2 regions of the Parapusillimonas sp. JC17 genome follow, and region 2 is predicted to be linked to the other one. Evidence: predicted binding sites of a transcription regulator. Region 2 holds the regulator's gene; the other holds the start of a gene.
The links. The regulator HrcA, encoded in region 2, represses chaperone genes, less so after heat shock. The targets are predictions, from matches to a motif close to TTAGCACTCNNNNNNNNNGAGTGCTAA.
Positions count from the first base shown of each region.

Region 1: rpoH (RNA polymerase sigma factor RpoH) is a predicted target of HrcA. The motif match lies at 1,533-1,559, and genes of this name have one in related genera.

Region 1 covers NZ_CP197474.1:4,570,006-4,573,208, forward strand. Annotated here, with positions in the region: gene ACSBPU_RS21880 (cation:proton antiporter) at 1-362, opposite strand, end outside; gene rpoH (RNA polymerase sigma factor RpoH) at 605-1,492, opposite strand; gene ACSBPU_RS21890 (thioredoxin family protein) at 1,767-2,090, opposite strand; gene ACSBPU_RS21895 (MarR family winged helix-turn-helix transcriptional regulator) at 2,244-2,699, opposite strand; gene ACSBPU_RS21900 (thiamine pyrophosphate-dependent enzyme) at 2,903-3,203, shown strand, end outside.
Region 2 covers NZ_CP197474.1:3,330,606-3,333,808, forward strand. Annotated here, with positions in the region: gene hemH (ferrochelatase) at 1-1,051, opposite strand, end outside; gene hrcA (heat-inducible transcriptional repressor HrcA) at 1,054-2,064, opposite strand; gene ACSBPU_RS16070 (NAD kinase) at 2,208-3,107, shown strand; gene recN (DNA repair protein RecN) at 3,111-3,203, shown strand, end outside.

The DNA.
Region 1 (3,203 bases), 1.2 Mb from region 2:
TCGAGGGAGAAACCCACGATCAGCGTGCAGACGATCACCGCCACAATGGCCATCATCAGTATCGGCCCGATGTCGTCGAGCAGCCGGCGCACATTAAGGGACAGCGCCGTCTCGAAGAGCAGGACGGGCAGGAAGATGAAAAGGAAAGCTTCGGAGGATATCTCGAAATGCTGCAATGAATCGAGAAAGTCGGACATCACCAGCGGCGCCCAACTATGGACGTGGATCACCAGACCAAGAAGGAAGCCGACAATGGCCAGCAAGACCGAATGGGGCAGGCGCAAACGGCCCGCTATGGGAGGCATGAAAGAAACCAGGGCCAGCAAGCCGGCCAGCCCGAAAACGACATGCCCGATTTGCATGGATCGCTATCCGCCAGAGCTACAGGTTTTTCAGGATAACGCTTTTTGAATAAAAAATGGGACACCTTTTGGTGTCCCATAAGCATCCGCTTCAAAAGGGAGGGGAAGAGGAGAAGCCGAAGCGGATGGGATCAACGGGCTTCGCATCACTGGGCAAAGGCGTCGATCATGCAGTTTAGTCACGCATAATACGAATAAGTTCTGTTCCTGCCCAATAAAGTTGAAACTCTTTATTTCAGCAATCAGTGGGTCAAGGCCAAGCGCAGCTTCTTGAACGCGGCGGCTTCGATCTGGCGGACTCTTTCGGCGGACACACCGAACTCGCCTGCCAACTCGTGCAGCGTGGCACCGCCGTCGTCTTGCAGCCAGCGGGCCTGAACGATGCGGCGCGAACGATCGTCCAGGCTTTCGAGAGCCTCGGCCAGACCTTCGCCTTGCAGCGTGTCGTACGCACGGCGTTCCAGCACCTGCGAGGGTTCTTGCTGTCCCTCGTCGGACAGGTAAGAGATCGGGGCAAAGCCGTTGTCGTCCTCTTCAGACGAGTTCTCCAGAGCCATTTCCCGCCCGGACAGGCGAACTTCCATTTCGCTGACGTCCTCGGGTCGCACGTTCAATTCGCGCGCAATGGTGTTGACCTGTTCGGTATCGAGCGTTTGGCCGTCGGGACGCATGCGGCGCAGATTGAAGAACAGCTTGCGCTGCGCCTTGGTCGTCGCTACTTTGACCAAGCGCCAGTTCCGGACGATGTACTCGTGAATTTCGGCCTTGATCCAGTGCACGGCAAACGAAACCAGCCGCACGCCGCGGTCGGGATCGAAACGCTTGACGGCCTTCATGAGACCGACATTGCCTTCCTGGATGAGATCGGCATGCGCGAGCCCATACCCCAGATACTGCCTGGAAATGGATACCACCAGACGAAGGTGGGAAGTAATGAGTTGCCTTGCGGCGTCGAGATCGGATTCATCGCGCAAACGCTTGCCCAACGCGGTTTCCTGCTCTTGCGTCAGCATGGGCAGGCGATTTACAGCACTGATGTAGGCCTCGATGGTGCCCAGGGCGCCAGGATTGGAAATGGCCAACGCCAACTGGTTGTTGGCCAAAGTCAGTGAATTTGAGCTTTGTGTCATCGGATTGGTGATCCTATCGATAAAACTACCTTGTTCAATATTAGCACTCTATGAAGGCGAGTGCTAATGGAAATTTTTTAGCTGAGCCCTTGAGGGACGGATACTTTTTGGACCGGAAAAGACCTGGAAAGTTCTTGATTTCTCAAGAGGTTAAGGGGTCAGACTCCGTTCGAGGTCTTACCCCGACAGCCACCGCGCTGGGGTCAGACCCCATTCGGGGTCCGACCCCGATGATCTTCGCGTTGGGGTCAGACCCCGTACGGGGTCTGACCCCTTAAACGATCGCCGCCAGCGCGGCCTCGATATCCTCCGCCTTGCCGGGCCGCACCAGCCGGGAAACCTCTTGCCCGTCTTTGAGAAACACCAGGGTAGGCCAAAGTTTGACGCGGAAGGACCGCCCCAAGGGGCGGCCGCTGCCGTCCTCCACCTTCAGATGCCCGACGCCGGGGTGTTGCGCGAAGGCGCGCTCGATCAGTGGCTGAGCGGCCTGGCAATATCCACACCAGGAGGTTCCAAATTCCAGCACCAGCGGTCCCGCCGTGGCGTCCACGACTTCCCGCAAGGGCTCTTTGCTTTCGTACTGCTGTGTCATCGCCATGCACGTACCTCTCTTCGATAAGGTCTTGGTAATTGGCCGGCAAACCGTATGCCCGGGAAGGGGGTCAGACCCCATACGGGGTCTGGCCCCAAAAACTCAAGTGTCGAATCCCTGAATGAGGTCAGACCCCATACGGGGTCTGACCCCAAAAACTCAGGGGTCGGACCCCGTATGGGGTCCGACCCCGACAATGGCGCGCAGCATTTCCACCAGCCGATCCGCATGGTCGGCTTCCAGGGCGGCCAGGACCTTCTGCTGGTGCGCCATGGCTTTGTCGCACAGTCCGCCGATGAGCTTTTCCCCTTTGGGGGTGATGCTGACCACCGTCTGCCGCCGGTCGGAGCGCGCGGTTTGCAGGCGAATATAGCCTTGCGCCTCGAGACCCGGCAGCACCTTGCTGATCGTGGGCTGCTTGGTGACCGCAAGTTGCGCCAGTACCCCGACGGTTTCGCCTTCGCCCCCGATCAGGCTGGCCAGCACCCGCCACTCGGTAACCGTCAGGCCCGCCTTCCGGACCTCGACATGAAACTCGGCGGAAATCCGGTGGCTCGCCTGAGCCAGCACCGAAGCCAGATAACGATGCACGAAACGTGGAGAATCCACCGACATGGAAGAACGCCTGTTGGTCATATAGGTAAGCGGAAATAGTAGCCGAAAACCCAAGAGCAGATCGTTCCGACCGTGTGGATAATGGTAATTACTCATACCCAAGCATCTGTTATATCACTTAAATTTCTCTTTTATATGAATTTTCATATTTATATTGACCAGCCTCAACTTGAAGCTTAAAGTATTTGGCGGGAGACAAGAAAATGGCAGAACGCTCATTCAAGAAAGAGGTGCAGCAACTGCGCATCGGCGCCGGGCAGGAATTCCGCGGCGAAGGGATACTGGCCGTCACCAAGGGGCTGCTGCAATCGGGCGTCGGATATGTGGCGGGTTATCAGGGCTCGCCCATTTCCCACCTCATGGATGTTCTGGCCGATGCCCAGGACATCATGGAAGAACTGGGCGTTCACTTCGAAGCCAGCGCCTCCGAAGCCACGGCCGCCGCCACCTTGGCCGCCTCGGTCATGTACCCCATCCGCGGCGCGGTCACCTGGAAATCCACGG
Region 2 (3,203 bases):
ACCAGCCGCCGAGATGCCGGCGTATCAATCGCGCAAAGGCCTGGGACCATGCCGCATCATCATTCAGGCAGGGCAGATAGCGCAACTGCTCGCCGCCCTCTTCCAGAAATGCATCCCGGCATTCGACACTGATTTCCTCCAGGGTTTCCAGGCAATCGGCCAGAAAGCCCGGACACATGACGTCCACACGCTTGACTCCCTGGCGCGCCCATTCCCGCAAGGTGGGCTCGGTGTAGGGTTCCAGCCACTTGGCCGCGCCGAAACGGCTCTGGAAAGCGGCATGAACCAGCTCGCCATCGGCGCCCAGCCGCCGCTTGAGCAAGGAGACGGTCTCCATGCAGTCCCGATAGTAAGGGTCGCCCTGTTCGATGGAAAACCGGGGCAGGCCGTGGAAACTGAGCAGCAGGCGCTCGGGTCGGCCTTCTCGACTCCAGTGTTCCTGGATCTGCCGCGCAAGCGCGGCGATGTAGCCCGCATCGTCGTGATAGCGCTTTACGAACCGCAGTTCGGGCTGGTCGCGCAGCCGCGCGGCATGCCGCGCGACATGATCCACGGCGGTGGCGGTCGTGCTGGCGGCATACTGGGGATACATTGGAACGGTCAGTATGCGCTCGCATCCTTCCGCCCTGAGCTCATCGAGCGCCCGCGCAATCGACGGATTGCCGTAGCGCATGCCCAGCTTCACCCTGGTGTCCAACCCCTGCCCGGCCAGTTCGCGCTGTACGGCACTAGCCTGCGCCTGGCTCCATACCAGCAGCGGAGACCCGTCCTGCAGCCAGATGTCGCGATACCTTGGCGCCAACGCCCGCGGCCGCCTTGGAAGAATGAATAGCCGGAGAATGACCTGCCAGATCCACGCGGGTATCTCTATGACGCGCGGATCGGAAAGGAATTCCGCCAGGTACCGGCGTATGTCGCGCGGCGTCGGGGTGTCCGGCGTGCCCAGATTGACCAACAGGACCCCAACAGGGCCGGGCGGCCGCGGCGGCGGATCGGCGCTGAAAGCATGGGGATCGGATGGTTCCGGCAAATAAGGTGAAGCGAATTTCATTCTTAGGATTGATTGTGGCTCAGGGCGTTGGACAGCAGGCGCGCCGTGATGTCAACGATCGGGATCACGCGCTCGTAAGCCATGCGCGACGGCCCGATGACTCCGAGCGTACCGACCACCTTCCCATCGACGCCATAGGGCGCGGTAACGACCGAGACATCTTCCATGGGGACCAGGTTCGAGTCGCCGCCGATGTAGATCTGGACGCCCTGGGCTCGGCTGGAGACATCCAGCAGCTGAAGCAGGTCGGTTTTCTTTTCGAACAGCGAAAACAGGCGGCGCAGGCGTTCCATGTCGGACGTGATCTCGAAGACATCGAGCAGTTTGCTTTCGCCGGAAATGACCACGGATTCGTCGATGTCGGCCGTTGCGCTGCCCGCCTCCACCGCCGCTTGCATGAGACGCGAGATATCGGCCTGCAGGGAAGAGAGCTCTTCGGCCAGGGCCACGCGGACCTTTTCGAACGACATGCCGGCGAAGTGCTGGTTGAAGAAATTGCTGGCCTCGTGGAGCTCCGGCTCGGTGTAGTCACGCTTAACGAAGAGAATGCGATTCTGGACATCGCCGTCGGGCGTCACGATGATGAGCAGCACGCGCTTGTCGGACAGCCGGATGAATTCGATCTGGCGAAATACCTGTGCGCGCTTGGGTGCGAGCACCACGCCGGCGAACTGCGACAGGTTGGACAGCAGCGTGGCAGCGGCGGACACGGCACGCGTGGGTTCGGCCGCGGGCAGCATCTGGCGGATCTGGGTGGGCGGCAGGACCTCGAAACGCTGCACGGCCAGCAGCCTGTCGACGAACATGCGATACCCCTTGGGCGTGGGAATGCGCCCGGCCGACGTATGGGGGCTATGGATCATGCCCATGTCTTCCAGGTCGGCCATGACATTGCGTATGGTAGCCGGCGACAGATCGAACATTTTCGAAAGGGTGCGCGACCCCACCGGCTGGCCATCGGCGATGTATCGTTCTATGAGCGCCTTCAGCAGCGCATTGGCTCGGTCATCCATGACTCTATTCTAGGCAATTGGAGCAATATTGGCTCGATACTGGTTGTTGCACCCGCATCCATGAGGCCGCGGTGCCCATATAATCGTTGAGTCTCTATTATTTCACCAATCGTTGTTTCGTCAATTCACAAGGTATTCGCCTCATGCACTTCAAAACCGTGGCAATCATTGGCAGATACCAGGACACCGGCCTGGACGCCCCGCTGCGCACGCTGGCGGAAGCGCTCGAAGGGGCCGGCTGTAAGGTGTTGATCGAGGCCGACACCGCCCGCAACACGGGCCTGACCGAACACGCCATCGCCTCGTATGCCGATATCGGCGAGCAGGCGGATCTGGCGATCGTCATGGGCGGCGACGGCACCATGCTGGGCGCCGCTCGGCAACTGGCGCACAGCAAGGTGTCGCTCATCGGCATCAACCATGGCCGGCTGGGGTTCATTACCGACATCCCGCTGCACAGCGCGAACGATGCGCTCGCAAGCGTCATACAGGGAAACTACGAAGCCGAAGACCGCGTCATGCTGGAAGGCCGGGTCGTGCGCGCCGGCCAGACCCTGTTTTCCGGCATCGCCCTGAACGACGTCGTCCTGAACCGCGCCGGGCGCGGCGGCATGATAGACGTGCGCGTCGAATTCGACGGCACCTTCATGTACAACCAGCGCGCCGACGGGCTCATCGTCGCCACGCCTACGGGATCCACCGCCTACTCGCTTTCCGCCAACGGCCCCATCGTGCACTCGCAATTGAACGCCATGCTGCTGGTACCGGTTGCCCCGCAAACGCTTTCAAACCGCCCCATCGTCCTGCCGGATTCCGGCACGCTCAGCATGACCATCACCGCCCTGGGCCGCGTGGAGTCCGGCGCCAGCGTGCACTTCGATATGCAAACCTGGTCCGACTGCCAGCCCGGCGACCTCGTCGAAGTACGGCGCGCGCAACACACCGTACGCTTCATTCACCCAACCGGCTACAGCTTTTTTTCGACGTTGCGACGCAAGCTGTACTGGAACCACATGCCCCAACCTTCGGACGAGGCCGAATAAACCATGCTGCGTACTTTGCACCTACGCGATTTTGTCATTGTCGATGAAGCGGAAATCCACTTCGAAAGCGGATTCACGGTTTTTTCCGGGGAAACC